Regions from separate parts of the Erythrobacter aureus genome, predicted to be linked through region 2. Evidence: predicted binding sites of a transcription regulator. Region 2 holds the regulator's gene; each other region holds the start of a gene.
What was found. The regulator LexA, encoded in region 2, represses DNA repair genes until DNA is damaged. The targets are predictions, from matches to a motif close to GTTCCNCNCTTGTTCT.

Region 1 (10,647 bases), 730 kb from region 2:
GTTTCGTCGATGGTCGCCTTGAGGTTGGCGAAGAAGTTCTCGTCCGAGGAGTTGACCACGTGCTTCGCGCCGAGCCCGGTGAGCAGGTCCGCATGCTCCTGCTTGCGCACGATGTTGACGAGATCGAGCCCGTCTTCCTGGCAGATCCTGACCAGCATCTGCCCCAGGTTCGAGGCGCCGACCGTGTGCAGGATCGCCTTCTGGCCGTCCATCTTGGCATTTTCGGCAAAGCCCAGAGCGGTCATCGGATTGACGAAGCTCGATGCACCGGCCTCGGCGCTGTGATCGCCCAGCGGCAGGCACATGGCGGCGTCGGCAATGGCGTATTCGGCATAGGCGCTGCCCGGTACGCAGGCGACGCGCTGGCCCATCAGCGCCTTGGCCATGTCGCTGTCACCCGTGGCGACGACGGTGCCGGCACCTTCATTGCCTGCCGGAAGACGTTGGCCGTGGCGCGCCTTCTGCCCCGAATTGAACGGTTCGGGCATCTTGGCGACGACCTTGCCGGGCGAGTATTCGGCATTCTCGAAATCGGCCGCGCCGGTCAGGATCGCGAGGTCCGAAGGGTTGATCGGCGCAGCTTCCATCTTGACCAGCACTTGATTGCCCGTGGGATCGCGAAACTCGCTGTTCGCGATTTCGACCGTAAGCGTACCGTCGCTTTCAAGAGTAGTGAAAAGCTGCTTTCCGGTGGTTGGCATGTCCATTCTCCATATTCGAATCCGGTTTATGGAGCATCGCTACCTCGCTGCCGCACGCTTGGCTAGGGCGACGTTGCGTCAAGCGTCTTCGGGATAGATCGCGCGGACGAAATAGAGCCCATGCGGCGGGGCGTTGAGCCCGAGCGCCTGCCGGTCGCGTGCCGCCAGCGCCTCGGCCACCTGTTCCTCGCGCCAGCGGCCCATGCCGACCAGCGCAAGGCAGCCGACCATGCTGCGGACCTGGTGATGCAGGAAGCTGCGCGCCTCGGCATGGATGCGCACCTCCTCGCCCCAAGGTGTTTTGGCGCGCTCGACATCGAGCCGGTCGAGCGTCTTGACCGGGCTGTCCGACTGGCAATGGACCGAGCGGAAGGTGGTGAAATCGTGCAAGCCGACAAGCGCCTGTGCCGCGCGGTGCATTGCTTCGTGGTCGAGCGGCGTGCCAATCTGCCAGGCGCGGTGGAGGTCGAGCGTCAGCGGCGCACGGCGGTTGACGATGCGATAAACATAGGACCGCCCCGTGCAGGAGAAACGCGCATGCCAGTCATCGGGCACCGTCTCGCAATGGGTGACGGCGATCGGATCGGGACGGAGATGCGCATTGAGCGCCTCCATCAGGCGGAACGGCTTGATGACCTTCTCGATGTCGATGTGGCTGCGCATGGCGAGTGCGTGGACGCCGGTGTCCGTCCGTCCCGCGCTGTGCAGCCGCACCTCCTCGCCGAGTATGCGGAAAGCGGCTTCCTCGACCGCCTGCTGCACGCTGGGGCCGTCCTTCTGGCGCTGGAGCCCGTAGAAGGGCGTACCGTCGAATTCGAGTGTGAGGGCGAAGCGGGTCATAAACGGGCAAGCCAAGCGAGAATGATGAGGGCGAGGACCTGCGGAAGCAGCAGAAGCATGCCTGCCCATTGCAGCGGCGCAATTTCCCAATACGCACCACTGCATTGCAGGAAAACACACCAGGCGTTCGGAAAGATCGTCACGATCGCGATTGGCGACGCCAGCACCAGCGCAGCCCATGATGTCCATTGCGCTGCTTTCCGAGAGAAGTAGGCCAATAGCGCCGATGTAACGCACGCTAATATGGCCGCCCGGCCGCTCCAAACGACCAGCTTCCCAAACCAGTACTGGTCTTCCCCTTGGTGAAGCAAAGAGAGAGCATTCCCGATCAGGAAGGCGCAAACGAAGAGGAGCAAAGCTATCGCCGACGGTAGAATGCGAGCGCCATTTGCCATCACTTGATGTTCGTTTCTTGCGTCACCGCATTGCCGCGCAGAAAGGTGTCGAGGTCCATTGCCGGCTTGCCCGCGCGCTGAAGCTTGACCGGGCGGATCGCGCCGGTGCCGCAGGCGATCATTAGGTGGTCATCGAGGATCGCGCCCGGCGTTCCCGAACCCTCGACCACCTCGGCGCGCAGCAGCTTGACGCGCGCGCCGCCCAGTTCGAACCACGCACCGGGGAAGGGGGACAGGCCGTGGACATGCCGAACCACCTCCTCGGCAGGGCGGTTCCAGTCGATCCGCGCCTCGGCCTTGTCGATCTTCGCGGCATAGGTCGCCTCCGCATCGTCCTGGGGAAGCGGGTGAAGGACGCCGAAATCGATCAGCGTGCCGACCATCAATTGCGCGCCGATTTCGGCCAGCTCCTCGGTCAGCTCGCCGGTGGTCTTGTCCTCGATCGGGGTGCGCGCGAAGGCGAGCATGGGGCCGGTGTCAAGACCTGCCTCCATCTGCATGATCGTCACACCGGTCACCGGGTCGCCCGCCATTACCGCGCGGTGGATCGGCGCCGCACCGCGCCAGTGCGGCAGGATCGAGGCGTGGACATTGAGGCAGCCGTGCTTCGGCGCGTCGAGGATCGCCTGCGGCAGGATCAGGCCATAAGCGGCAACCACCGCCACATCGGCATCGAGCGCGGCGAAGGCCTCCTGCTCCTCGGCGGGTTTGAGCGACTTGGGATAGCGCACCTCGATGCCCAGGTCGCTGGCGCGCTGGTGCACCGGCGTCTTCGTCAACTCCTTGCCGCGTCGCCCGCCGGGGCGCGGCGGCTGGGTGTAGACGCACAACACCTCATGCGCCGCATCGACCAGTGCCTGCAGCGTCGGCACCGCGAAATCGGGCGATCCCATGAAGATAATGCGCATGACGGCCTTTCTCTGTTTCGCTGCGGCCCCTATCTGTCGCCTCATGGCATCGCAAGAGATCGAAACCCTCGCAGCCGCGCTCGCTCGCCTGCCCGGCCTCGGCCCGCGTTCGGCGCGGCGTGCGGTGCTGTGGCTGGTCAAACGCCGCGAAAGCGCGCTGCCCGCGCTGCTCGAGGCGCTGGCGACGGTGGGCGAGGCGCTGATCGAATGCGACACCTGCGGCAATGTCGACACCGCCAATCCCTGCGCCATCTGCGCAGACCCGCGCCGCGACACGAAATCGCTCTGCGTGGTCGAGGACGTCGCCGATCTCTGGGCGCTCGACCGGGCGAAGCTGTTCACCGGCAAGTACCATGTGCTCGGCGGCAAGCTGTCCGCGCTCGACGGTGTGCGGCCGGAGGACCTCAACATCGCTTCGCTGCTGGCGCGTGTGGAGGAGGGTGGGATCGACGAGATCGTCCTCGCCATGAACGCCACGCTGGAGGGTCAGACCACCGCCCACTACCTCGCCGAACGGCTGGAGGAGCATCCGGTGCGGATCACGCAGCTCGCCCATGGCCTGCCTGTCGGCGGCGAGCTGGATTATCTCGACGAGGGCACGCTGGCGCAGGCGTTGAGAGCCAGAAGGCCGGTGGGGTAGGTTTTGTCGGGTGCGCCTTCGACCTCCGTCGAAGGCTTGCTGCACCGGCCCACTCCCCACCCGGCCGCCCACGGCACGGTATCTTATGGGTGGCCGGGTGGGGGAGTGGGCCGGTGCAGCCGCAAGGGAAGCGCGGAGGCGCTTCCCGCACGCAATGAACTCACGCAACGAACAATTGAAGAATCTCGCGCTCGCGCCTATCTGAGCCGCATATGGCTATCCGTGAAATCCTCGAAGTGCCGGACCCCCGGCTCAAGACCGTGTCTACGAAGGTCGAACCCGACGAATTCGGCGACGAATTGAACACCCTCGTCTCCGACATGTTCGAAACCATGTATGCCGCGCCCGGCATCGGTCTTGCCGCGATTCAGGTCGGCGTGCCCAAGCGCGTGCTGGTGATCGACCTCCAGCCCGAGGATACCGACGCCGAGCCCGAACCTTGCAGCCATGACGGTCACGAGCATGTGCACTATCCGGTGAAGAAGGAACCGCGCGTCTTCATCAACCCGGAAATCCTCGACCCGGCGGATGAACTGGCGACCTACCAGGAAGGCTGCCTCTCGGTCCCCGACATCTTCGCCGATGTCGATCGCCCGGCGACCTGCCGCGTGCGCTATCAGGACCTCGAGGGCGAGACCCATGAAGAAGACCTGGACGGGCTGATGGCCACCTGCCTCCAGCATGAGATGGACCATCTCGAAGGCATCCTCTTCATCGACCACCTCTCGCGCCTCAAGCGCAACATGGCGCTGAAGAAGCTCAAGAAGCTGCGCGAAGCGGCGTAAATCCGCCTCTCTCGCCGTACCCAATCATCGTCACCCCGGACTTGATCCGGGGTCCCGCTTGTCTTCGCGGTAGCTGAGTTGGCGCAAGCAAGCCTAGCCCCGGCTCGCAGGCCGGAGCGACGATTGTGGGTAGGGTGGTCGAGGGGCTGGCGTTCCCCCTCCGTTCCGCCTAATGTCACGCGATGGATCCCACGCTTTTCGCCATCATCGCGCTCGTTCTCGGCCTTGGGCTGGGGTATTTTCTCGGCCACCGCTTCGGCATGGCGCCGGTCAAGGACTGGCAGGCGCGCCATGGCGAGAGCGAGACGCGCGCCAAGGAGCTCGACGAGAAGTTCCGCAAGGCGATCGTCGATCTGGAAAACGCCAGCGTGCGCGCCGACCGCGCCGATGCGCTCGATGCGGAGCTGCGCGAGACGCGCAAGATCCATGAAGCGGCGCTGGATGAACTGCGTCGCAGCAATGGTGCGCTCACCGCAGAACTCGCCACGCTCAAGGAAAAGACCGCCAATTTCGACGAGCAAAAACGCCTGTTGATCGAAGCGCGCGAGGAGCTGCTCAAGGAATTCCAAAACACCGGTTCGGCGGTGCTGACCAAGGCGCAGGAGGCCTTTCTCGAACGCGCCAACGAACGACTCGGCCATTCGGAAAAGACCAGCGAGGAAAAATTGAAGGCCTTGCTCGATCCGGTGGGCAAGCGGCTGGAGGCTTACGAGAAACAGGTCGCCGCGCTGGAAGAAAAGCGCACCGACGCTTTCGGGCGATTGTACCAGCAGATCACCGAGATGCAGCGCGGACAGGAAGAGGTCCGGCGTGAGGCGCAGCGGCTGGGCAACAGCCTCACCAATGCGCCCAAGGCGCGCGGGCGCTGGGGCGAGCGGGCGCTGCAGAACGTGCTCGAGCAATGCGGCCTGTCCGAACACACCGATTTCAATCTCGAACACTCGATGGAAACGGACGAGGGGCGGCTGCGTCCCGATGCCATCGTTCATGTGCCGGGGCAGAAGAAGCTGGTGATCGATGCCAAGGTGTCGCTCAACGCCTACCAGGCGGCCTTCGAGGCGGATGACGAGGGCGAGCGCGTGCGCCATCTCGACCTGCACGCCAAGGCCATGCGCGGCCATGTCCAGACGCTCGGCACCAAGGGCTACCAGAGCCAGTTCGACGAGGCGCCCGACTATGTCGTGATGTTCGTGCCGGGCGAGCATTTCGTCGCCGCCGCGCTCGAGCATGATCCCGAACTGTGGGACTTCGCCTTCCGCAACAAGGTGCTGCTCGCGACGCCCACCAACCTCGTTGCGATTGCCCGCACCGTGGCGCAGGTCTGGCGGCAGGACACGATCGCGCGCGAGGCGGTGGAGATCGGAAAAGCCGGTGCCGAGCTCTACGATCGCCTGGCCGTCGCCGCCGAACACATGAAGCGTGTCGGCGGGGGGCTCGAAACCGCAGTCAACAATTACAACAAGTTCGTCGGCAGCTTCGAACGCAACGTGCTGTCCGCCGGGCGCCGACTGCACGAAAGGGGCATCGAAATCGGCAAGCGTGAGATCGAAGAAGTGCCCAAGGTGGAAGCGACCCCGCGCTACAATGCCGAGGACGCCGCGCAGATCGAGGACGGAACCGGTGAAGGGCGCGAGGCGGCCGAATAGCTAGCGGCGGTTGCGCTCTCTGAGGTCGGCAATCATGCCATCCAGTACGGCGCGGTCGATGTATCTCCCGTTCCGGATGACGGCCGCGATCTTGCGTGTGTTGCGGATGTCGCTGATCGGGTTGGCTTCCAGAAGCACGAGATCGGCTCTCATCCCGGCAGCTACCGTTCCTCTGTCGTCATCGACCCCGAGCCACTTGGCGGCAAGCCGGGTGGATCCTTCGAGGATGGTCCGGTTGTCAAGTCCGGCCTCTGCCAGCGCTTCGAATTCGTCGTGCAGGGAATATCCGGGCGCAATGCCGGGCACGCCGGCGTCCGATCCCGTCAGCACCGTGAGGCCGGCCTGTGAGAAGGCACGCACGAACGGGCCGTTGAAATCGACTATGCTGCCTGCATATCCGACGAAACCCTCGTTCGACTGCGCGGCATAGGGATTGTGGTCGACATTGAGACTGTAGAACTCCGGGGAGAGCGTGCGCAGGTCCTCGCGCGTGCCGAGCGATGCCGGATCGCTGGCGATTTCCAGAATGCGCTTGTTGGCGCTCAGGGTCGCAACCAGCGCCGTGCCGTTGCTGCGCGCCATTTGCACGTAGGCGGGAATGGCGGTCTTGTCCGGTATAGCGGTTTGCTGCGCGAATTCTTCCGCATGGACGACCAGATCGTAGCCGGGCTGGAAAAAGGATGCGGTCATCCCCTGACCGCGCTGGGGAATATGACCGACTACGCGGATACCGCGTGAACGGGCCTCTTCGAGGATAGCGGTGAAGGTCGGCAGATCCACGCGCCCGTAAATCTTCACGTAACGATGGCCATCGGCCTGCGCGTCTCTGACGGCCTGCCTGCCGTCTGCGGGCGTGGCGGCGGCCTTCGAAATCCCGAACGGGAGGATGGGCTCTTCGCCATCGATCATGGCGGCGGTGACGATGTGCGGGCCGAGAATGCGTCCGCTTTCGATCTCGATCCGCTGGCCGATCGTTTCGGGCATAGAAGCGAGATCGAAGACCTGCAGCACGCCGTTGGCGATATAGGGCGTGAAGAGGTCTTGGAGGACGGCGGTTCCGTCCTTGGGTGTCTCTTGCCCGGTCAGCAGCCGCAACATGCGATCGTTGCCGAGATGCACATGCATGTCGCTGAAACCGGGAAGGAGCCATTTTCCCGAACCGTCGATCCGCGTCGCGCCTGGGTAGTCCCGGCTCCTGTCGGCGGGCAGGATAGCGACGATGCGATCGTCTTCGATCACCACGGTTCGCTCGGTCAGCGTCGCGCCGCTTTCGGTCATGGGGATGACGCCGACATTGTCGATGACCAGAGTCGCTCGAACTCTTTCCGCTACCGAGGCAAATGCCTGAAACGGTGACGCCGCTGCGATGAGGATCGATACCAGGATTATGAAGTGAAAAGACATGGGTTGATCCACCAGCGCGGGAAATCTGCGAGTTGAAGGGTGTGTTGCTTGGGTATAACGGGTTTGGGTTCAAGGCAAGTTGGCGGCGAAGCTTCGCAGTTGCCATGTGTAGCGTCGCAGAACCCCACACGGCGCGCTCCGGTCAGCTATCCAGCTCTGCCAGCACCTCATACCCCAGAACCGCCGCCGCCACGGCCGCGTTGAGGCTGTCCGCGCGGCCTTTCATCGGCATGGTTACCCGCAGGTCGCAGGCCATCTCGTAGGCGTCGGGCAGGCCGCGGCTTTCATTGCCGACCAAGACGAAGCAGGGCGCGGCATAGGGTGCGCCGCGATAAGGCTGCGCATCGCGCAGGCTCGCGGCGACGAGCTGGCCGGGTCCGCCGCGCAACCATGGCTCGAATTCGTCCCACCGCGCCTGCGCTATTCTCTGCGTGAACACCGCGCCCATGCTGGCGCGCACCGCCTCCACGCTGAAGGGATCGGCGCAGTCGTCGATCAGGATCAGCCCGCCCGCGCCGATCGCGTCGCCGGTGCGCAGCATGGTGCCCAGATTGCCCGGATCGCGCAGCGCCTGCGCCACCAGCCAGATATCTGCGCCGCCACGGTCCAGCGCGGCAAGCGACGTGTCGAACTCGCCGAAGACCCCCGCGACCGCTTGCGGATTGTCCTTCCCCGTGATCTTGGAGAGGATGTCGGCGCTTGTCTCGATCACCTCGCCGCCGCTGGCCTTGACCGCTTCTTCGAGCGCGGACAGCAGCGGGTGCGGATCGCGTCGGTCGGCGAGCACGAGCGTTTCGGGCACATGGCCGCATTCGCGCGCATCCGTCAGCAGGCGCAGTCCTTCGGCGAGGAACTTGCCTGCGGCCTTGCGGTGCTTCTTCTCGCGCAGTGCGCGCAGCGCCTTGACGGTGGGATTGGAAAACCCGGTAATGACCCGGCGTTCGCGGGTCATTTCACGGCTCCCCGAAGCCGTCCTCGACCATGGCGGAGAGGTCGGCCATGACCGCATCGGCATTCTCGCCCGCGACGATGATCTCGATCGTATCGCCCTTGGCCGCACCCAGCATCATCAGTCCGAGGATGGAGCCGCCGGCGGCCTCGTTTTCACCCTTCGCCACGCGAACCGTGCAGCCATTGGGCAGTTCGGCGACCGCATTGACGAATTTGGCGCTGGCCCGCGCGTGCAGGCCGCGCTGGTTGACCACCTCGATGCGCTTGCGCAGCTCGCTCAAGAGGCTTTCCGCGCGCTGTCGAGATCCTGGCCGAGGAACTCGCTTGCGACCGTGATGTAATTGCGGCCGGCGGTCTGCGCGGCGTTGACCGCATCGACCACATTCATGCTCTTGCGCGCGCCAGCCAGGCGGATGAGCATCGGCAGGTTGATGCCTGCGATCACTTCGATGTGGCCGGTGTCGAGCAGCGAGATGGCGAGGTTGGAAGGCGTGCCGCCGAACAGATCGGTCAGGATGATGGCGCCCGCGCCGGTATCCACCTGCTTGATCGCATCGGCGATATCCGCGCGGCGTTTTTCCATATCGTCGTTGGGACCGATACAAATGGTGGCCACGTCCTCCTGTTTGCCGACCACATGTTCCATCGCATCGATGAAGTGTTCGGCCAGTCTGCCGTGGGTGACGAGGATCATGCCGATCATGCAGCTTCAGTTCCGTTTGCGATGCCGAAGGATATGCGTGTCTGGCGCTTAACCATTCCTTGCCCCGGGGTCTAGCGTCGCTCGAGCGGGTCGGCGGGACGCGAACCGAGATTTCGGTGGATGACCGTGGGCGAAAATCCCGCCTTGCGCAAGGCCTCGGCTGCACGCTCCGCGCTATAGACCGAGCGGTGCCGACCGCCGGTACAGCCGAAAGCGATGTTGAGATAGCTGCGTCCCTGCGCCGTATAGCGCGGCATGACTTCATGCAGCAGTTCGATAATCCTTTCGAAAGCCGGGGCGAAAGCGGGGTCTGCGGAAATGTGATCGCCCACGGCCCTGTCCAATCCGGTTTTCTCGCGCAGCCCTTCGACCCAGTGCGGATTGTCGAGAAACCGCATGTCGAACAGCAAATCGGCCAGCGGGGGCATGCCACGGGCGAAACCGAAGCTCGAAATGGTCACGGTCATATTGCCCTCGGCATGGGCCGCAAACCGTTCACGCACGAGCTGCTGCAAATGATTGGTCGCGTAATCGGTCGTGTCGATGACGATATCGGCCCAGCGGCGCAGCGGCTCCAGCAGTTCGCGCTCTGCCTTGATCCCGTCGAGCGCAGGCCGACCGCGCGCCATCGGGTGCGGGCGCCGGGTTTCGTTGTAGCGTCGCTGCAATTCGGCACTGGAGCAATCGATAAAGAGAGCGGTGATTTCGACATCCTCCCGCGCTTCGAATTGCTTGCACATTTCGATGATTTCGGCGGGGACGAAACCGCGCGTGCGCGAATCGAAGCCGATCGCCAAGGGCGTGTCGCTGACAGTGCCGCCCTCGCTCGCGAGGAGGCCGCCGAGCAGACGGATCGGAAAATTGTCGATTGTCTCCCAGCCCAGATCCTCGAGCACTTGCAATGCGGTGGTCTTGCCCGCGCCCGACAGACCGGTGACGAGCAGGATACGCTGGGGGGGAATCGATTCGTCGGCCATCAGCGGCGGTGCCTATGCGTTTTCGCGGCGTTTGGGGAGGGGCAGTCCATGCAGCGAGAGTGCATATTCCGCGCGCAATGCCTGTACCGCATCACCTGCCGCGAAGTTCAGGACGGGGACCTCCAGACCTTCTATCGAGCGCAGCGCGACGTCCAGCGGATAGCGCGGAGCTTCCGGATCGAGCTGGAGGATCAGCGCGACGGGACCGCTGGCCACGGGCAGTTCGACGATCCCGACATTGCGCACTTCGATCAATCCCCTGATATTGGGCGGGGGAGAGGCGGTGAGGAACCCGCCCTCGCGGGCGATGCTTACCGCGTCATCGCCCACCAACATCGCCCCACGGTCGATCAGTGCCAGCGCAAGCGCCGATTTCCCGGCGCCGGGAGGCCCCGCGATCAGCAGCGCCCTGCCGCCGACGATCACGCCGGTGACATTGGCAAGAACAGTGGCGCTCATCGTTTCTGAGCGGCCGGTAGGCCCAGCTTGAGACACGCGCCGGATTCGCCGTCCTCACGCGATGCGGCGATCAGCGTACCGTCATGCGCTTCGGCAATCGTGCGCGCGATGGCAAGGCCGAGACCCGAATGGTTTCCAAAATCCTCTTCCTCGGGCCGGTCGGAATGAAAGCGCTGGAAAACCTTTTCACGCTTTTCTTCCGGAATGCCCGGCCCTTCGTCGCAGATTGCCAGCGTCA
Region 2 (10,647 bases):
CGCAATGAATGCGGGGATGTATGACGATGAGGGCGAGCCAATCGGCTACTTCGTCGAGGATTCCGAGCGCCTGCAGGCGCTCAACACCGCCGATGGCGAGGGCAATTTCCACATGAAGCCCAATGGCGTGTTCTACGGCAGCGATGGCAAGTGGGTGGTTCGCAGCACCGACAGCTTTCTCGCGAATGTTACCGAACGCCCGGAATTCGGCACGCAATCTGGTCCGATGCTGGTGGTGGATGGCAAAATCCATCCCACAATAACGCATGACGGGCCTTCGCGCCTGATCCGCAACGCAGTCGGCGTCGACGACAATGGCCGCGCGCATTTCGTGATATCGAATGCTCCGATCTCTTTCGGCAAGCTCGCCCGGTTCTACAAGGACGAGCTGGACGTAAAGAATGCGCTGTTTCTCGACGGCAATGTGTCGCTGCTCTGGAACCCGGCTACCGACAGGCTCGACACAGGCGCCCCCATCGGCCCGATTGCCGTCATCAAGAAAAAGGCTTCCGAATGACCGAACCCCGCCGCACGCTCTATCCCGCGATCGAACCGTTCGAGTCCGGCATGCTCGATGTCGGCGAAGGTCACTCGCTCTATTGGGAACGGGTCGGCACCAAGGGCGCGAAGCCTGCGGTATTCCTCCACGGAGGTCCAGGTGGCGGCATGGCGCCCGATCATCGCAGACAGTGGGATCCGGATCTCTACGATGTGCTGCTGTTCGACCAGCGCGGCTGCGGAAAATCGCTGCCTTTCGCCGAAATCGAGAACAACGACACCTGGCGGATCGTCGACGATATCGAGCGACTTCGCGAGATGTGTGGCCACAGCAAATGGCAGGTCTTTGGTGGCAGTTGGGGATCGACACTGGCGCTTGCCTACGCCCAGAAATATCCGAACCGGGTGAGCGAACTGGTTCTACGAGGCGTTTTTCTCGCGCGGGAGCGGGAAAAGACCTGGCTCTACGGCTACGGGGCGAGCGAGATCATGGCCGAACAGTGGGACCAGTTCATCGGCCTCGTTCCCGAGCAGGAGCGCGGCGACCTGGTGCGCGCCTATTACAACCGCCTGACGAGCGAGGACGAAGCGACGCGGCTTGCCGCGGCGCACGAATGGTCGCTGTGGGAGGGCCATGTCGCCACGCTGTTACCGAACGAATCCCTGCTGGAAAGCTTCGGCGATCCAGCCAAGGCGGTTCCATTCGCGCGCATCTGCGCGAAGTTCTTTCTCGAGGGCTTCTTTCTCGAAGAAAACGAATTGCTCGACAATGTCGATCGGCTCACCGGCATTCCCGGTATCATCGTGCAGGGCCGCCATGACATCTGCACCCCGCCAAGCGCGGCCTGGGCGCTGAAGAAAGCCTGGCCCGAGGCGGAGCTTTGGATGGTCGACGATGCCGGACATAGTGCGAGCGAACCCGGTATCGTCGACGGCCTGGTCCGGGCCACCGACCGGCTGGCCGGGAAGCGGGCGTGACATCACGCTGACGTTTCGCGTCTCGCAGCTTTCCTTGCTTGAAAGCCTGGCGCCAGAGCTTCATTGACGGCATGCATGACCGACAGCCGCTCCATTCTCGTAATCGACAATTACGATAGCTTCACCTTCAACCTCGTCCATTACCTCACGGAAATGGGCGCGGATGTCGAGGTGGTGCGCAATGACGCCATTTCGGCGCGCGAGGCACTGGCGGCAGACCATGCGGGTTATCTGATCTCGCCCGGACCCTGCACACCGAACGAAGCGGGGGTCAGCCTCGACCTCGTGACGGCCTGTGCCGATGCGGGCAAACCTCTGCTCGGCGTGTGCCTTGGTCATCAGGCAATCGGCCAGCATTTCGGCGGGCGCGTGGTGCGCGGTGGGCTGATGCATGGAAAGACATCGCCGGTGACGCATGATGCCAGCGGAGTCTTTGTCGGCCTACCCTCGCCCTTCACCGCGACGCGCTATCACTCGCTCGTGGTCGAGGACATTCCCGACTGCCTGGAGATCAACGCCACCAGCGAAACACCGGGTCTCGACGGCAGCAGCGTGATGGGCTTCCGCCATTGCGAACTGCCGATTCACGGCGTTCAGTTCCACCCCGAAAGCATTGTCACCGAACACGGCCACGCACTGCTTGCCAACTTCCTCGAAATCTGCGGTATCGCCGCCAAGGCCCCGGCATGAAACGACTTCCCGATGCAAAGCAGCACCTTGGCGAGAAGGAGGCGGAAGAGGTCTTCGGCTGGATTCTCGATGGCGAGACGTCCGACGAGGACGTCGCCCGTTTTCTCGTGGACATGTCGGCGCGCAGTGAAACGTCCGAGGAAATCGCTGGGGCTGCCCGTGCGCTCCGGACCCGGCTGATTCCGGTCGAAGCTCCCGAAGGGACCGTCGATTGCTGCGGTACCGGGGGCGATGGGCATCACACGCTCAACGTCTCGACAGCGGTGAGCCTGGTCGTCGCGGCATGCGGTGTCCCGGTGGCAAAGCACGGCAATCGCGCGGCGAGCAGCAAATCGGGCGCGGCGGATACACTCGAAGTGCTTGGCCTCGACATGGAAGCTGCGGGGAAAAGCGCCGAGAAGACCTTGGCGGAACTCGGAATTTGTTTCCTCTTCGCCAAAAACCACCACCCTGCGATGGGGCGCATTCAACCCATTCGCCAGAAGCTCGGTGTGCGGACCATTTTCAATTTGATGGGTCCCTTGTCGAACCCCGCCGGGGTACGGCGGCAACTGATCGGCATCGCCCGCCCCGCCTATGTCCCTATCTATGCCGCCGCCAAGGCCAAGCTGGGGACCGAGCGGACCTTCATTGCCTCGGGCGACGAAGGCCTTGACGAACTGAGCCTGGCGGGCGGAAACGAACTGGCCGACGTGACGGGCAACGATTTCGAGATGCGCCGCGTCGTCGCCGTGCAGGCCAACCTGCCCCATTCACCCGTCGAAGCGATCCGCGGGGGCGAACCGGAGCATAACGCACGGGCGTTGGAGGCTCTTCTGTCGGGGACCCCCGGCCCCTATCGCGACGCCGTGTTGTTCAATGCCGCCGCGACGCTCATCGTCGCCGGGCGCACCGACGACTGGACCGAGGGCGCGGAAATCGCCGCCGAAGCGCTGGATTCGCGCAAGGCCAAGACGCTGCTCGAAAAATGGATCGCGATGGCCATCTGACATGAACAAGCTCGAAGAGATTTGCGCAACCAAGCGCGAGGAAGTCGCCGCGCGCAAGCGAGCCCGTTCGCGCGCCGATCTCGACGCGGCGGCGCTTGAACAATCGGCACCCCGTGGCTTCCGCTCGGCGCTGGCACGCGCGCAGCAGAGCGGTTTCGGCCTGATTGCCGAAATCAAGAAAGCATCACCCTCCAAAGGCCTAATCCGAAAGGATTTTCGGCCCGCCGAGCATGCGCGCGCCTATGCTGCGGGCGGAGCTGCCTGCCTGTCGGTGCTGACCGACGCCCCCTACTTTCAGGGTCACGAGGATTACCTCGTCGAAGCGCGCACAGCCTGCCCCCTTCCGGTCCTGCGCAAGGACTTCTTGGTCGATACGTGGCAAGTCGCCGAAGCACGCGCGATCGGTGCCGATGCGATTTTGATTATCGTCGCTGCGCTCGACGATAGTGCCATGCATGAAATCGAAGCAGCGGCATTCGATTACGGAATGGATGTGTTGGTCGAAGTCCACGATAGCGTCGAAATGGACCGCGCCGCCCGGCTGAAATCGCGCTTGATCGGTGTGAACAACCGCGACCTCAAGACCTTCGATACCGATCTTGCGACAACCGAAACGCTCGCCGCCCACGCCCCGGACGGCGCCCTGTTGGTCGGCGAGAGCGGGATCTCGATCCATTCCGATTGCGCCCGCCTCGCTCGTTCTGGCGTGCGCAGCTTCCTTGTCGGAGAAAGCCTGATGCGGCAGCCCGATGTCGAAGCGGCAACCCGCACCCTGCTTGGCGGCTGAAAGAGCGGGAGAGGAGCAAAGCGGGAACACCTGTTCCAGCGCAACTTGCTCCAAACCGGGGCTATTGCTTGACTTGTGGAAAGGGGTTGCTTACTTGTTCCGCATTCGTTCACGCGTTTGTGAACAGGCGACACGGGAGTTCGCACCATGCTGACCGCCAAGCAGCACGAATTGATCCGCTTCATCCAGCAAAAGCTGGAGGACACTGGTATTTCCCCCAGCTTCGAGGAAATGAAAGAGGCATTGGACCTCAAGAGCAAGTCGGGCGTCCACCGGCTTATCTCCGCGCTGGAAGAACGCGGTTTCATTCGTCGGCTGCCCAATCGGGCGCGGGCGCTCGAGGTTGTCAAACTGCCGGAAGACGCGGTTATGGGTTCTCCCAAGCCTGCTCCCGCGAACGATGCGGTCTCCACGGCGCTGACCGCGAAGGCGGGCGCTCCCGAGCCGGCCAACGATATTATCGACGTTCCGCTGCACGGCCGCATCGCCGCCGGCGCTCCGATCGAAGCGATCGAAGGCCAGTCGAGCATGCCGGTGCCTGCCGCGCTGCTCGGCCCTGGCGAACATTATGCGCTGGAAGTCTCGGGCGATTCGATGGTCGAGGCCGGTATTTTCGACGGCGATTTCGCGCTGATCAAACGCACCGACAATGCGCGTGACGGAGAGATCGTAGTCGCGCTGGTCGATAATGAGGAGGCCACGCTCAAATATCTGCGCCGCGATGCAGGTCGTGTCCGGCTCGATCCGGCCAATAGCGCTTATGAGGCGCAGATGTACGAACCACATCGGGTCCAGGTACAGGGTAAGCTGGCGGGGCTCTTGCGGCGCTACCACTGATGAACGCATTGGCGACTAGCGGACGGAAGCCCGCCACCAGCCATGTTCACCCTGGTCCTGCGCGACCGTCGCGACCTCCCGGGAAGAAAGATAAATCGCCGTCCCTCCTTCCCTCTGGAGGAAGAGGCGGTCTATCTTCAGCCATCGTGGGCGGCAGCTCCGTGGCAAATAGCGTTCGGCGATAACGATATCCGCTCTCTGGCAAGCCGCGGCCAGTGCGCGCTCCGCGACGAGGTCCCGGTTGCGCGCGACGAGGATCGTCCAGTTGCGAGGTTCTTGCTTAGGGGGCCCTCGCTTTACGGTCAGCGTGCAGAATTCCGCACTGCATCGGGCGTGAGGCCACTGGACCAGCGGTATCGGCTCCAGGTCACTTCCGGAAAGCTCAAGCAGATTCTGTCGTGCGTAGTTCGTCTTGCCATCGCGCAGGACCAGCACGTGTTCGGCCTCGTTCGCCACGCCGATATCCCGCCCATCGCGCGTGACGAGAATATCGGGCGCGGGTGCCGAAATCATAAGGAAGGCGGCCACCGCAACCGGCGCCAGTCCCCACAGGCGAACCCTGCCCTGCCATAGTGCCAACCACAACGCGCCGGCGAGATATAGGGTCAAAGTGCTCAACCCGATACGCGGAGCCAGTTTCACCGCGCCGGGCTGCTCCGAGAAGAAATGGGCAATGGCGAGCAGGAGATCGAGCGAATGTCCGACCAGCCACCATGCGGGGGCGCCCGCCCCGACAATATCCAGCAAGAGAGCCAATGCCACGAGGGGCATGGAAACGAATGTCACCAGAGGGATCGCGATCAGGTTTGCTGCCGCGCCATAGACCCCCGCCCGGTGGAAGTGGAACAGGACTATCGGCATGAGCGCAAGCTCGATCACGAGGCCGGTCAGGAATAGCGCCGATGCGCGCCGAGCGAGGCGGCGCAACCAGCTTTCTTCACGCGGTGCAAGGAAGTGGCGGATTGCCGGAACGTTGTGGAGGGAAACGATGGCGATAACCGCGGCGAAGCTCATCTGAAAGCTCGGTCCCACCAGCGATTCGGGCCATAGTGCGAGAACGGCGCCTGCCGCCACCGCCACCATCCGCATCGAAAGCGGTTCTCGCCCGAGCGCCAGCGCAACCAGGACGAGCAATGCCCCAATACAGCTCCGAACCGTCGGAACTTCGGCACCGGTCAGCAGCGTGTAACCAATGCCGGCAAGGGCAGCCGTACCGGCTGCCAGCAGCGGCAGCCGCACGCGCAAGGTCAGCCAGGGCCAAAGGGCGAGCAGTTTGAGAGCCAGCAGATAGGTTGCCGCAATGATCGCGCTGACATGCAACCCGCTGATCGAAAGCAGATGCGTCAGCCCGGCATCGCGCATGGCCTCTTCGTCCGCCTGGGGAATGGCGCCCCGATCTCCGCTGGCCAGCGTCGCTGCAATCGCGCCGGCCGTGGTGTCCTCGAGCCTATCGCGGACATGCCCCGAAAGGCCTCTCTGGATCGATGCGAGGGATGCCGCCGAATCCCGAGATGGCTCGATCAGCTCGATTTCGCCGACTGCCGATCCGGTCGCCGAAAGTCCCTCGAACCAGGCTCGTCTCGCGAAGTTGTAAGCACCCGGGACGATCGGCGGAGACGGGGGCATTAAACGGGCCGACAGGCGCACCCTCGCCCCCTCGCGCAGCGCCGCCCGGTCCTGCGTCCACGGTATGTTGATCCGGTATGCCACCGCCCGGCCGGTCTGGGAATCGCGAGCGGCAAGGATGAGCCTCACGCGATCTTCCGCAGGCTGTTCCTCGCGCTCGAGAATCCGCCCGTCGATCCGTTCGAAGCGCGGGTGCGGGATGGGTTCCGCTCCCACCATCGCCGAGCGCGCCCAGACCAGTGCGATCCCGGCGGCCAAGGCAATGCAGATCGAGACGATTGCGACCAAAGTGAAGCTGCGCTTCTCCTCGCCCCGCCATAGAGCGATCGCGCCGAGAGCGGTTCCCAGCGCCAGTCCGATCGCTGCCAGCCACTGCCACCGTGTTCCCAACTGGAACCACATACCTATTCCACCGGCAAAAGCCACGACGAGCCACGGCCCGCGATCGAAGCGAGCAGTTTCGAGAAAGGTCTCGATGCGCTGTGCGAAACTGGACAAGAGACCGCGCATGCGCCAATGGCGCGGCACTATCTGGCGGGCTTCTTCGCCCGCTTCCCCCATCGGTATCGAAGGCGTCCCCTGCGTCGCCATGCAAGTGTTTGAAAGGAAGCGTGAGACAATGGCAAGCGATAGTGACAGCAAGACCCGGCAGGTCGTCACCCGCTTTGCTCCCTCGCCTACCGGCTATCTCCATATCGGCGGCGCGCGAACGGCACTGTTCAACTGGCTTTACGCGCGGCATCACGGTGGCCGCGCGCTGTTGAGGATCGAGGATACCGATCGCAAGCGCAGCACCCCCGATGCGATCGAGAAAATCATCGACGGCCTCGACTGGCTGGGCCTCGATTTCGACGAGGCACCGGTGTTTCAGTCCGACCGCGCCGAACGCCATGCAGAAGTCGCACACAAGCTGCTCGAAGCGGGGCATGCCTATAAGTGCTTCGCGACCCCCGAGGAACTCGAGGACATGCGTGCAGAGCAGCGCGCGAACAAGCAGCCGATGCGTTACGACCGACGCTGGCGCGACCGCGACGAGAGCGAAGCGCCCGACGGCGCGCCCTTTGTGATCCGCCTGAAGGTGCCGACCGAAGGGGCGGCGACGATTCAAGACGCAGTTCAGGGCGAAGTCACGGTAAACAACGCCGAGATCGACGATTACGTCCTGCTCCGCGCCGACGGCACGCCGACCTACATGCTCGCCGTTGTTGTCGACGATCACGACATGGGCGTAACGCATATCATCCGCGGTGATGACCACCTCAACAACGCCTTTCGGCAATTGCCGATCATCCGTGCGATGGACACGATCGAGGGCGGTTGGCCCGACCCGGTCTATGCACACGTCCCGCTGATCCACGGTTCGGACGGGGCTAAGATGTCCAAGCGCCACGGCGCGGTGGGCGTAGAGGCCTATCGCGACGAAGAAGGCGTTCTGCCCGAAGCCCTTTTCAATTACCTGCTGCGTCTTGGCTGGGGTCATGGCGACCGCGAGGAGATCACCAAGGCGGAAGCCATCGAGTTGTTCGACCTTGATGGCGTCGGTAAAGGGCCGGCGCGCTTCGACATCAAGAAGCTGCAGCACCTCAATGGCCACTATATACGCGAGGCCGACGATGCGCGCTTGGCGGAAATCGTTGCCGCCAGAATCGGGCCGAAAGCGGATGTCGCGCTGCTGACAGAAGCGATGCCGGTTCTCAAAACCCGCGCGAAGTCCATCGTTGAACTTGCTGATGGCGCAGCATTTCTTTTTGCGAGCCGCCCGCTCGAAATGACCGAAAAGGCAGCCAAGCTTCTCGACGACGACGCTCGTCATCGCCTCGCCGGATTGTCAAAAATGCTGCATGTGCAAAATGACTGGACAATCGAGGCGCTGGAAGCCACTACGAAATCCTATGCCGAGCAGCTCGAACTGGGTCTCGGCAAGCTCGCGCAGCCCATGCGCGCAGCGTTGACGGGCACAACCACGTCGCCCGGCATTTTCGATGTGCTGGTCCTGTTGGGCAAGGAAGAGTCGCTCCTGCGTATCGATGCGCAGGTCTCGCCGACAGGCACCGAGAAAAACGAGTAGGAGAAACGCGTGGCCGACAAGCAGGCAACTCTCGATCTGGGCGACAGGACCCAGGAATTTCCCGTGCTGGAGGGCAGCGTCGGGCCGGATGTCGTCGACATTCGCAAGCTTTATGGCACGACCGGCAAATTCACCTACGATCCAGGGTACAAGTCGACCGCGAGCTGCGAGAGTGCGCTGACCTACATCGACGGCGAAGAAGGTGTCCTGCTCCATCGCGGTTACCCGATCGGCCAGCTCGCCGAAAACTCCAGCTTTATGGAAGTCGCCTATCTGCTGCTGAACGGTGAATTGCCGAAGCAGCAGGAACTCGACGATTTCGATTACACCATCACGCGCCATACCATGGTGCACGACCAGCTCCGCCAGTTCTATCAGGGTTTCCGCCGCGATGCGCACCCGATGGCGATCATGTGCGGCGTGGTCGGCGCGCTGTCGGCCTTCTACCACGACAGCACCGACATTTCCGACCCCGAACAGCGCAAGATCGCCAGCCACCGCCTGATCGCCAAGATGCCGACGATTGCGGCGATGGCGTATAAATATGCGGTCGGTCAGCCGTTCCTGCAGCCGAAGAACGACCTCAGCTATACCGGCAATTTCCTGCGCATGACCTTCGGCGTTCCGGCGGAAGAATATGAAATCCACCCCGCGATCGAACGCGCGATGGACCGGATCTTCATCCTCCACGCCGATCACGAGCAGAACGCCTCCACCTCGACCGTGCGCCTGGCCGGTTCGTCGGGCGCGAATCCCTTCGCCTGCATAGCGGCCGGCATTGCCTGCCTGTGGGGGCCGGCGCATGGCGGTGCCAACGAAGCCGCGCTCAACATGCTGCAGGAGATCGGTTCGCCCGATCGCATTCCGCACTATATCGAGCGCGCCAAGGACAAGAACGATCCATTCCGCCTGATGGGCTTCGGCCACCGGGTCTACAAGAACTACGATCCGCGCGCGACGGTGATGCAGCAGACGCTGCGCGAAGTGTTCGAAGCGCTCAACGTGAACGATCCGGTCTTCGAAACCGCGCTTCAGCTCGAGGAGCTTGCGCTCAACGACGATTACTTCAGGGAAAAGAAGCTCTTCCCCAATGTGGACTTCTATTCCGGGATCATCCTCAACTCGATCGGATTCCCGACCACCATGTTCACCGCGCTCTTCGCCCTCGCCCGTACGGTTGGCTGGGTGGCGCAGTGGAACGAAATGATCTCCGATCCCGCTCAGGTGATCGGCCGTCCGCGCCAGCTTTACACCGGTCCGACCGAGCGCGACTACGTGCCCATCGGTCAGCGCTGACAAAGTATTTTGGGGACAGTGAGGGGCGCCATCCGGCGCCCCTTTTTTCATCCGCGATCGAGACCGATCGCTTAGCCATTGTCGCGCGGCTTCGGTATGGTCGGGCCGTCGCGCGGCTCCTTGCGCAAGTCCTCTGCAGCAGGAACGGAAAGCGTAAAGCGCGCGCCTTGTCCCGGTGCACTTTCCACGGTCAGATCGCCATCCATCGCGCGCGCAATTCGCCGGGAGATGTAGAGGCCGAGACCCGATCCTCCGTCCCCGCTGCGCCCGAGGCGTTCGAATTTCTCGAAAACGCGCTCCTGCTGTTCGGGTTCGAGGCCATGTCCTTGATCGGCGACGGTTATCAGCGCGCGATTGCCGATCCGGTCAAGCCGAATCCATACCTGACTCTCGTCGGGAGAATACCGGATCGCATTGCCGACAAGGTTGAGCAGAATCTGCAGCACACGCCGGAATTCGGCGATCGCCAACTGGCTTTCGCCCTCGGGCGGTGCGACCAGCGTGATTCCTTTCTCGCGAGCGCGAACGCCCAATATGCCACAAGCCCGGCGGGCAACGTCGGCCAGTTCGATACGGTCGGGCGCGGTCGTGAAATCCTCCGATTCCACAACCTCCAAATCCGACAGGTCGTCTATCAGGGCAAGCAGGTGCTGCGCTGCGGTCGCGATATCGGCGGCGTAGGAACTGTATTCATCGGCGAGAGGCCCGGCGAGCTTGGTGCGGATCGTTTCGGCATTGGCGATGATACGATTGATCGGCTGCCGCAGAACGGGCGTGAGATCTCTGCCGAAGGATGGCGCGTCTTCCCCGTCTGGTTCTCCATCGCCACTACTCTCCGCAAGCGGGCGCTCTGCGGTCAGATAAAGAACGAAACCGGC
Region 3 (10,647 bases), 220 kb from region 2:
TGTTCGGTTTTCTGTTCTTCGTCCTGATTTTGGTGGCGGCGATTACGAGCTCGATTTCGCTGCTGGAGGTTCCGACGGCCTATGGCGTCGGCGAACGCGGTTGGAGCCGTCCGAAGTCGGCGCTCATTTTCGGCGGCGGCGCGTTTCTCATCGGGATCGCCTGTTTGCTCGGGTACAATGTCTGGTCGGATGTGCGCCCGCTGGGCTTTTGGTCGCTGTTCGAGAACACGGATATTCTCGATACGGTTGACGGCTTCACCGGGAAGGTCATGCTGCCTGTCGGTGCATTGCTGACGTCCATTTTCATTGGCTGGAAAGCCGATGAGAATTTGCTGCGTACAACGACAGGTCTTTCGCCTTGGGCCTTCAATCTGTGGCGTTTCCTGCTCGCATGGCTTTGCCCGCTTGCGGTGGCGACCATTCTGGTGACCGGCCTGTTTCCTGGAATCCTCGGGGCGTGACACGATAAAGGGCCGCTCCACCAGGGGGCGGCCCTTTGGCGACCGTATTCTTGTTGTTGGATCGGTGTTAGATATCGACTGATTCAGCGTGGCGATCTTCGGCTTCGTCATGGACATTCATGCCGAGCGCCATCTTGGCGGTATTGAGCAAACCAAGATCGCCGCTCCAGATTTCGGCTTCACCGAGATCCATGCGCAGGAAAAGGATGTCGGGATCATCCTTGCCGCCATCGTACCAGGCCTCGACGAAATTGTTCCAGAACTGGTCGAAGCGTTCCTTGCTGGTTTCGACGGCAAGCGTACCATCGAACCGGGCGAACATGTCGTGATCCTTGCCGGAAAAGCTGGCCTTGACCTTGCCGAGCTGGGCAAAGGTCGAGCTTTTCTGAGTGAAGAACCAGATTGCGCTGTTGGCGTCTTCGTCGAGCTGGGCGGTCATCGGCACCGATGTCTGCGATTGGCCGTCCAGTTCGAGGAAAAGGAAGGGCGAGTCGGCAAGCGCCAGCCAGAATTTTTTCTTGAGTTCTTCGGAATTGCCGTCGGAATATTTCATCGAATGCGCCTTTCGTAATTGCGTTTGGTTTTCAAACGAATGCGCGTGATTCGGTGTTCCCTTGGGTGCGCCGGAACGGGGCAGTGGAAGGACGAATTGCGAATCGATTGGATATGGAACATAATGAGAACGAATAGCTTGATTTCCTATGTCCCGATTCAACCCTGTCTCCATGCCGTCCACAGCCTTCGAAGACGTCGCTGCTCTTTCTGCGCAGCGAAGCATACGTTGGTGCCCGGGCTTGGCTGCAAGGCAGGGTCTCGCGCTGCACAACGAGGTTTTCGCCTCCTCGTGCGAGGGGGCGGGAGCGGGAGTCGCCCTGAGCCTGGCATTGGACGACTGGCGTAGCTTGCCGCGCGCAGAGGCTTGTGAAGCGCATGACCGGCGTAGCGTGCTGTGGGTCCAGACACGCGAAGCGGCGCGGCGCGTTGGACGCCCATACCGCGCGGGTTTGCCTGAATATCTGCAGGCACGGATTGTTCACGTACGCGCGGAAAAGACGGAAGATGCTCTCTTCGCCATCGAGGAAGGGCTGCGCTGCCGAGAACTCGCTTTCGTGATCGGGGAAATCGTCGGCAATCCCAAAGCGCTCGATTTCACTGCGTCGCGTCGCCTGACACTGGCGAGCGAAAAGCATGGTGTGCCCCTGTTTCTCGTGAGACTGGATGCGGTACGCGATCTCTCTTCTGCGCGAATGCGGTGGGAGGTGTCTTCGGCCCCATCGCCTGCCCCGCGCTGGAACGGGCAGGCGCCTGGAGCGCCGCGTTGGCGGGCTGAGCTGTTCCGCGCACGCATGCATGCGCCGGGCGAATGGGTGCTGGGCGAAGAGCAGGGCAGGTTGATAGCGGACAGGGTGCAGCGCAAAGCAGACGAAGCGGGGGCCGACTGGACGGCGGGATTGCGCTTGCGGCATCCGCCGCTACGGGCGTGAGCGCGCAGCCTGCGGGTGTATCGCGTTCCCGCCGTATCCTGTCGATCTGGCTTCCCGCGCTGGCGATGGATCGCTGGCAATTGGACAAGAGGAGGAAGGCAGAGACCGTTCGGGACGGGCCTTTAGTCCTGATTGCGGATCATGCGCATGGTCCACGGATCGAGGCAGTCAATCGCGCCGCGACTGCCGCTGGTGCGCGCAGGGGCATGATGCTTGCCGATGCGCGCGCATTGTGCCCCGCAATCGTCACCGCGCCTTCCGATCCGGCGGGCGATCTGACTTTCCTCGAAGATGTCGCCATATGGGCGCAGCGTTGGGGGCCTTGGTCTGCACTCGATGTACCCGATAGCCTGTTGGTCGATGTGACTGCGGTACCGCATCTGTTCGGTGGCGAGGAACGCCTGCTGGACGATGTGTACGAAGCTTTCGCCAGACGGCGGTTGACCATTCGTGCCGCCATCGCCCCGACTGCCGGAGCAGCCTGGGCCATGACCCATTTCGGCCCGGATAGGGCAATTGTGGAGCGGGGCGAGCCAATCGAGCGCGCCTTGGCCGACCTGCCCGTGGCCGCGCTGCGGCTCGATCAGGATGTGCTGACCGTTCTGCGCCGCCTCGGCCTCAAGCGCCTGGGCGAGATTGGCACCATTGGCCGCGATGCGATCCAGAGGCGTTTTCGCAATCGTAAATCGCCTGCCGCCAACCCTCTGATCCGGCTCGACCAATTGTTTGGCCGTGTACCCGAGCCGCTCTTGCCGGTGATCCCGCAACAAATGCCGCTGGTTCAGCGCCGTCTGGTCGAACCGATCCGGCATCGCGAATTGCTCGACCGGGTGGTTGCCGACCTTGCCGATGACATGGCACGCGAACTCGAGGGGCAGGGGCAGGGTGCGCGGCGGCTCGAACTGGGGCTGTGGCGCGTGGATGGCGAGCTGGTGGTTCGCCGCCTTGAAATGGCCGAGGCCACGCGCGATCCGGCGCATATCGTGCGGCTCTTCGCTGCCCGTCTCGACGATATAGATGCTGGCTTCGGGATCGAAATGCTGCGCCTGCGCGCCAACTGGGCCGAACCATTGGCGCTGGAGCAGGCCGATATCGAGGCGGCGACGGAAAACCGTGGAACCAGTCTTGCGGCCTGTATCGACAGGCTGACGGTACGGCTCGGTGCACAGGCGATCAACCGTCCGATACCGTTCGCCAGCCACATCCCCGAACGAGCGCAGCGTTGGCAGTCGCCGCTCGAACCCGAAGCGGCTTCGCAGGGGCAATTGGCCTTCCATGCGCGGCCGCTTTCGCTGCTCGACACTCCGGAGAAAATCGCGGTGCTTTATGCGACGCCCGATGGCTATCCGCAGCGTTTCCGCTGGCGTGGACAGGTCCATGAGGTCGCGCGGGTGGAAGGGCCTGAGCGGATCGCGCCCGAATGGTGGCGCGAATGGGGCAGGGCACGTCTACGCGACTATTACCGGATCGAGGACGAAGAAGGGCGGCGTTACTGGATTTACCGCCTGGGTATCATCGGCGACGGGCGCGGCGGTCCGCCCGACTGGTATCTGCAGGGGCTATACGCCTGACAGGCGAGTGCCACCCGACCGCCTGGGCCGGGTGGCAGAATACTTATTCCGGCGCGACCAGAAGGCGCGAGCCGAGCGGTTGTAGAGAGCGGGCGCTGGGACCGAGATTGGCTTCCATCGCGGCGATCTGTTCGGCGCTGGCGGTCATCGGCGCTTCGGCGACATGCCAGTTTACACCTTCGCTACACGGCGGCGTGGTAAGCGAGCCCATATAGCGATAGACGTCGAGCTCATCGGGGACCATATCGTTCACGTCGAAAGACACGGCAGTTCCCTTGCCCTTGCCGACACCGTCGACGATCGTGGTCAGCGCCGGGTTGGCCGCGCCCTCTTCGAACATTACGCCAAGCACGCCCAGTTCACCAGCCTTGGTGGCATGTACGAAATGTGCCACCAGCGGGTAGCGTTCGCCATCGACCGCATGTTCGGCAGGCGTATGGAAATGCACCTGAATGAGGTTGAATTCCTTGCCGCCCGAATTCATGCCGAGCCCGGCTGCGAAGTCGACCTGCACTTTTTCTTCGCCAAGAGCGATAGTGCCATTGGCATCGCCGAAATTGGTATCGAGTTGAACATCGCCGCGAGCATTGGGGGCGCCGAGGTCGATCGGCGACTGGTTGAGGCCAGCATCGCACAACGCATAGGCCGCGTTCACGCTGGCCCAGCGCTCGGGGCTGGTGCCGTCACCGAAATTCCAGTCCTTTTCCGCAGCGGCAAGAGGCGCGGTGGCGAAGCCGAGGATGGCAAGGGAAGCGAGATATTTCATTGCATACTCCAGACAGGCGACCTGGTGGCCGCGAGGTGTAGGTATGCCGACGATCACGTAAGAATTTGGTCAGGCCGTCGGCGTTACGTACGTCCGACATCACGAGCACATATGCACTCGCCAGAGGGGCCCGGTCCGTACATGCAGTATGCAGAAATCGACCAAAAGTTCCATCCTTTGTCATTTGACATTGGCGAAAGGCCGTGTGGAACATATAAGGAACAGATGGCTGCGCAATCCATCCTCCAGAAGCTTGAGATTCTCGCCGACGCCGCGAAATACGATGCCTCCTGCGCGTCTTCGGGCACGGCGAAGCGCAATTCGATGGGCGGCCCAAATGGACGTGGGGGGATCGGTTCGACCGAGGGGATGGGCATTTGCCACGCCTATGCGCCCGATGGACGCTGCATTTCATTGCTCAAAATCCTGCTGACCAACCACTGCGTGTTCGACTGCCATTACTGCGTGAACCGCAAGAGCTCGAATGTGGCTCGGGCGAGGTTCACGCCGCAGGAAGTGGTCGATCTCACACTCGCCTTCTACCGCCGCAACTATATCGAGGGGCTGTTCCTGTCCTCGGGCATCGTGAAAAGCTCGAACCATACGATGGAACAATTGGTAGAAGTTGCGCGCATCCTTCGGGAAGAGCACGATTTTCGCGGCTATATCCATTTGAAAACCATTCCCGAGGCGGATGCGGAGATGGTCCATCAGGCCGGTCTCTATGCCGACCGTGTGTCGATCAATGTCGAACTGCCGACCGACAGCGGCCTGACCCGCCTCGCGCCCGACAAGAACGCCGCGCAGATCGAAGGCGCTATGGGCAAAGTAAAGGCCGATCTCGTCGAGGCGAAGGATGCGCGGAAGCGTTTCAGGCATGCCCCCCGTTTCGCGCCCGCTGGCCAGTCGACGCAGATGATCGTCGGCGCCGATGCCGCGACCGACAGCGACATCGTCGGCAAGGCGAGCAGGCTCTACGACAGCTTCGGGCTGCGTCGGGTCTATTACAGCGCCTTCTCGCCCATTCCCGATGCCAGCGCGGTGCTGCCGCTGAAGCGCCCGCCGCTGATCCGCGAGCACCGGCTCTACCAGTCGGACTGGCTGATGCGCTTCTATGGCTACAAGCCGGCGGATGTGATGCAGGCGACCGAGCCGGACGGAAATCTGCCGCTCGATATCGATCCCAAGCTCGCCTGGGCGCTGAAGTTTCGCGGGGCATTCCCGGTCGATGTGAACCGCGCGTCTAAAGAGCAATTGCTGCGAGTTCCCGGCCTCGGCGTGAAGGCGGTGGGCAAGATCCTCGCCAGTCGTCGCCACCGTGCGTTGCGATTGGACGATGTGGCGCGTCTCACGCTGTCGATTACCAAGGTGCGACCCTTCATCTGCACCGTGGACTGGCGACCCGTGCTGCTGACCGACCGGGCCGATCTGCGCAGCCTGCTCGCGCCCAAGACCGAGCAGTTGGAGCTGTTTGCCGCATGATTGCGAAGCAGAATATGGGGCTCCAGCACGTCAAGCTCAGCAGCTATTACGTGGTGCACCTGCCCGAAGCGGACGACTTCGACTTCTGGCGCGAGCGCGCTCGTGTTCTTGTCCAGTGCGAGGTGCCGCCCGACCGGATCGCCTGGGTGGAACCGGGCGGCAGCGGCGACCTGTTTGCACATGGTGACCGGAACATGCCGGTTACTCCCGCCGATGCGCGACCCGTGCGCGCAAACCGGCGTTTCGTGAGCCTTGCGAGGAATGCGATCCTCCATTCCGACCCAGAACGTTTCGCGCTGCTCTATCGTCTGCTGTGGCGGCTGCAGGCCAATCCGCGCATGATGGAGGACAAAGCCGATACCGACGTGCGGCGGGTGGAAGACCTCGCCAAGAACGTCCGCCGCGACAGCCACAAGATGCATGCCTTTGTCCGCTTCCGCCTGGTCGAAAGCGAGGATGAGGGGTTGGGCGAGCACTATGTCGCCTGGTTCGAGCCCGAGCATCACATCCTGCGCGCCAATGCGGGCTTCTTCATGCGGCGTTTTTCCAACATGCGCTGGTCGATCCTGACCCCGCGCGGGAGCCTGCACTGGGACGGCAGCAGCATGTCCGAAGGCCCGCCTGCGCAGCGCAGCGATGCGCCGGGCGGCGATCCGATGGAGGACCTCTGGCGCAGCTATTACGCTGCGATCTTCAATCCCGCGCGGCTGAAAGTGGGCGCGATGCTGAAGGAGATGCCGAAGAAATACTGGAAGAACATGCCCGAAGCTGCTCTAATCCCTGAGCTTATCGCGGGCGCGCAGAATCGCGAGGCGGCGATGGTGGCGAAGGGCAAATCGGTTTTCTCCGGCGAATTCGAGAAGCGGCCCGACACGCTCGAGGCGATCGACAAGGCGATTCATGCCTGCCGCAAATGCCCGATCGGCGCGCTCGACAATCATGCGGTGATGGGCGAGGGGCCGCGCGATGCGGCGCTGATGATTGTCGGCGAGCAGCCGGGCGACCATGAGGACCAAGCGGGCCGTCCCTTCGTCGGGCCTGCCGGAAAGTTGCTCGATCAGCATCTTGATCGGGCCGGAATCGACCGCCGTTCGGCCTATGTGACGAATGCGGTGAAGCACTTCAAATATGTCCCCAAGATCGTTCGGGGCGGCAAACGGCGTCTGCACCAAAATCCGCAAGCGAAAGAGATCGACACCTGCCGCTGGTGGATCGAAGCGGAGCGCGCGATCGTGCAGCCGAAACTGGTGCTCGCCATGGGCGCCAGCGCGGCGCGCGGGCTGCTCGGCAGGACGGTGAGCATTTCGAAAGTGCGCGGGGTTCCGATCCCGCTGGAGGACGGCAGCGAGCTGTGGGTCACGGCGCACCCCTCCTACCTTCTACGCCTTGACGGCCCTGCGCGCGAGGAACAGGCGCGGTTGTTCGACGCCGACCTCGCGGCGGTGAAGGCAAGGTTGGGGGAGGTGGCAGGGTGAGATGCCCGACAACGACCTCCAGATTCCCAAGCGGACGATCGAACTCGATCCGGAAAGCATAGACGCGCCGCCGCGCAGCGCCTTCGTGGAACTCGGCGTTGCCTCCTGCTTCAGCTTCCTGCGCGGGGCGAGCGATGCGGTGGATCTCGTAATGCAGGCCCGCGCGCTCGGCTATGATGCCATCGGGATTGCCGATGCCAACACAATGGCCGGCGTCGTGCGCATCCATACCGAGGCGAAAACGCTTAAGTTGAAGCCGCTTATCGGCTGTAGGATAGAGATCGTCGAAGGGTTGGCCTTCCTCGCCTATCCGATCGACCGGGCGGCATATGGGCGGCTGTGCAGGCTCATCAGCGCAGGGCGCATGCAGACACTCGACGGAGAGTGGCAGGAGAAAGGGGCGTGCGACATCAGCCTCGCCATGCTCGCCGCACATGCCGGGGGTGTGCAACTGATCCTCCTGCCGCCGCGCGACCTGGGCACGAAGTTTGCGATTGAGGTCGAGAGCAACATAGTCCCTTTTCGTCACCCCGGACTTGATCCGGGGTCCCGCTCTTCTTCGAGCGCGACACCGGAAAAAGCGGGACCCCGGCTCGGGGGCCGGGGTGACGTTGAGAAGGTGGAGATGGAAGGCACCCTCTCCGAAATCCTCCCCAACCTCGCAGCCCAGCTCCCCACGCTCCGCCACATCGCCGCAAGCTATCTCTACACCGGCGACGACGTTGCGCGGATCGAGCGGCTCGATGCGCTGGCGAAGGCGAACGGCCTCTCCATCCTCGCCACCAACGACGTGCATTATGCGACGCCCGACAAGCGGCCGCTGCAGGACGTGATGACCGCGATCCGGCACAAGACCACGGTGGCGCATGCCGGGCACCTGCTCCACGGCAATGCTGAGCGCTATCTCAAGCCGCCCGAGGTGATGGTGAAGCTGTTCGAACGCTGGCCGCACGCCATCGCCGCTGCGCGCGCGGTGGCCGATGCCTGCGACTTCAGCCTGGACGAGCTGCAATATGAATATCCGGAGGAAATCTACCCCGACGGCCAGACTCCGCAGCAATTCCTCGAGAGCGAGACCTGGAAAGGCACGCAATGGCGTTATCCCGGTGGTCTGCCCGACAGTGTGCGCGCCACGCTGGAGCGCGAGCTGGCGCTGATCGGCAAGCTTGAGCTGGCGCGCTACTTCCTCACCATCAAGAACATCGTCGATTACGCACGCGGGGTCGATCCGCCGATCCTGTGCCAGGGGCGCGGCAGCGCGGCCAATTCGGCCGTGTGCTACTGTCTCGGCATCACCAGCGTCGACCCGGCCAAGCATGCGCTGCTGTTCGACCGCTTCATCTCCGAAGAGCGCAAGGAGCCGCCCGATATCGACGTCGATTTCGAGCATGAGCGGCGCGAGGAGGTGATCCAGTACATCTATCGCAGATACGGCCGCCACCGCGCCGGGCTATGCGCCACCGTGATCCACTATCGCCCGCGCATGGCGATCCGCGAGGTAGGCAAGGCGATGGGCCTGACCGAGGATGTCACCGCCGCGCTGGCCAAGACCGTCTGGGGCTGGTGGGGGCGTGAGATCAGCGACAAACATGCTGCCGAGACGGGCATGGACGTGCGCGATCCACACTTGCGACGTGTGCTCAAGCTGACCGAGCAAATGATCGGTATGCCGCGCCATTTATCGCAACATGTCGGCGGTTTCATCCTCACCGAAGGCGCGCTGACCGAGACCGTGCCGATCGGCAATGGCGCCATGCCCGAGCGCAGCTTCATCGAATGGGACAAGGACGATATCGAAGCGCTGGGCATCCTCAAGGTCGATGTTCTGGCGCTTGGCATGCTGACCTGCATCCGCAAGTGCCTCGACCTGCTTGAAGATCATCACAATCGCCCGCTGACGCTGGCCAGCGTCCCGCGCGAGGACCCGGAAACCTATGCCATGCTGCGCAAGGGCGATTCGCTCGGCGTGTTCCAGGTCGAAAGCCGGGCGCAGATGAACATGCTGCCGCGCCTGCGCCCGCGTGAATTCTACGATCTGGTGATCCAGGTTGCCATCGTGCGCCCGGGGCCGATCCAGGGTGATATGGTGCATCCCTATCTCAAACGCAGGCGCGGAGCGGAACAGGTGGCCATTCCCGCGCCATCGCCCGAGCATGGCCCGCCCGACGAACTGTCCAGCATCCTCGAGCGGACGCTGGGTGTGCCGATCTTCCAGGAGCAGGCGATGAAGATCGCGCTCGATGCGGCGAAGTTCTCCTCGCTCGAGGCGAACCGGCTGCGCAAGGCCATGGCGACCTTCCGCAGCCGCGGCATGGTCGACGAGTTGCAGGACATGATGGTCGAGCGCATGGTCCACCGGGGCTACGATCGCGACTTCGCGCAGCGCTGTTTCAACCAGATTCGCGGCTTCGGCGAATACGGCTTTCCCGAGAGCCACGCGGCGAGCTTCGCGCATCTCGTTTATGTGTCGAGCTGGCTCAAATGCCATTTCCCAGCCGCCTTCGCCTGCGCGCTGCTCAATTCGCAGCCGATGGGCTTCTACGCTCCGGCGCAGATCGTGCGCGATGCGCGAGAGCATGGCGTCACGGTGCTGCCTGCCGACGTCAATGGGTCGCAGTGGGACTGCACGCTGGAGGAATTACAACCGTCGAACACCCACCCCAACCCCTCCCTCAAGGGAGGGGTAGCGGAGCTTGGCGAGCCAGAGACGAGCCATAGCGAAGCGGGGTGGGTTCACAACGGTAGTGGGGAAGATAAAAGCCGCCTCGGCACCCAAATCGCCCTGCGCCTGGGCCTCGGACAGATCGACGGGCTGCCGGAAGCCGTGGCGGCACGGCTGATTGCCGAGCGCGAGGAACGGGGGCATTACGGCGACGTCATGGCGCTGCGGGACCGTGCCCGTCTCGCCCCGGCGCATATCGAGCGGCTCGCGAGCGCGGACTGCTTCGGGTCGCTACAGATGTCGCGCCGTCAGGCCCTGTGGGATGCGAGGAGCATCGTCGGCGGTCCGGATCTGCCGCTGTTCGCCGCAGCGGCGACGCGCGACGAAGGCGGCGAGGTTTCACCCACGCAGCTTCCGCAGATGCCATTGAGCGAGGAGGTCGTAGCGGATTACCAGACCACGCGCCTCAGCCTGAAAGCGCATCCGATGGCCTTTCTGCGTGCCAGCCTTGCCGAACGCGGCTTCGTGCGCGCTTGCGATCTGCGCAGTCGCAAATTCCGCTCCATGGTCCATGTCTCGGGCGTGGTACTGATCCGTCAGCGGCCAGGATCGGCGAAGGGCGTGTGCTTCATCACGCTGGAGGACGAGACCGGGGTCATCAACCTGGTCGTTTGGCCGGATCTCAAGGAAAAACAGCGCCGTGTCGTAATGGGGTCGCGCCTGATGGAAGTGCGCGGGCGGGTGGA

Region 1: DVR09_RS06550 (DNA recombination protein RmuC) is a predicted target of LexA. The motif match lies at 4,421-4,436, and genes of this name have one in related genera.
Region 3: DVR09_RS09070 (putative DNA modification/repair radical SAM protein) is a predicted target of LexA. The motif match lies at 4,450-4,465, and genes of this name have one in related genera.

Annotation. Positions count from the first base shown of each region.
Region 1 covers NZ_CP031357.1:1,341,251-1,351,897, forward strand. The annotation lists gene DVR09_RS06520 (zinc-binding dehydrogenase) at 1-701, opposite strand, end outside; gene truA (tRNA pseudouridine(38-40) synthase TruA) at 780-1,541, opposite strand; gene DVR09_RS06530 (hypothetical protein) at 1,538-1,936, opposite strand; gene fmt (methionyl-tRNA formyltransferase) at 1,936-2,844, opposite strand; gene recR (recombination mediator RecR) at 2,888-3,484, shown strand; gene DVR09_RS06545 (peptide deformylase) at 3,697-4,269, shown strand; gene DVR09_RS06550 (DNA recombination protein RmuC) at 4,452-5,915, shown strand; gene DVR09_RS06555 (amidohydrolase family protein) at 5,916-7,319, opposite strand; gene DVR09_RS06560 (TrmH family RNA methyltransferase) at 7,462-8,271, opposite strand; gene DVR09_RS06565 (HPr family phosphocarrier protein) at 8,273-8,551, opposite strand; gene DVR09_RS06570 (PTS sugar transporter subunit IIA) at 8,548-8,973, opposite strand; gene rapZ (RNase adapter RapZ) at 9,045-9,950, opposite strand; gene DVR09_RS06580 (HPr kinase/phosphorylase) at 9,963-10,409, opposite strand; gene DVR09_RS06585 (stimulus-sensing domain-containing protein) at 10,406-10,647, opposite strand, start outside.
Region 2 covers NZ_CP031357.1:2,070,152-2,080,798, forward strand. The annotation lists gene DVR09_RS10135 (phosphodiester glycosidase family protein) at 1-517, shown strand, start outside; gene pip (prolyl aminopeptidase) at 514-1,476, shown strand; gene DVR09_RS10145 (anthranilate synthase component II) at 1,552-2,166, shown strand; gene trpD (anthranilate phosphoribosyltransferase) at 2,163-3,155, shown strand; gene trpC (indole-3-glycerol phosphate synthase TrpC) at 3,157-3,942, shown strand; gene lexA (transcriptional repressor LexA) at 4,090-4,779, shown strand; gene DVR09_RS10165 (ComEC/Rec2 family competence protein) at 4,795-6,996, opposite strand; gene gltX (glutamate--tRNA ligase) at 7,025-8,473, shown strand; gene DVR09_RS10175 (citrate synthase) at 8,483-9,769, shown strand; gene DVR09_RS10180 (sensor histidine kinase) at 9,841-10,647, opposite strand, start outside.
Region 3 covers NZ_CP031357.1:1,851,131-1,861,777, forward strand. The annotation lists gene DVR09_RS09045 (sodium-dependent transporter) at 1-461, shown strand, start outside; gene DVR09_RS09050 (pyridoxamine 5'-phosphate oxidase family protein) at 529-1,014, opposite strand; gene DVR09_RS09055 (hypothetical protein) at 1,256-1,945, shown strand; gene DVR09_RS09060 (DUF6504 family protein) at 2,011-3,516, shown strand; gene DVR09_RS09065 (carbonic anhydrase) at 3,560-4,282, opposite strand; gene DVR09_RS09070 (putative DNA modification/repair radical SAM protein) at 4,508-5,764, shown strand; gene DVR09_RS09075 (UdgX family uracil-DNA binding protein) at 5,761-7,239, shown strand; gene DVR09_RS09080 (error-prone DNA polymerase) at 7,241-10,647, shown strand, end outside.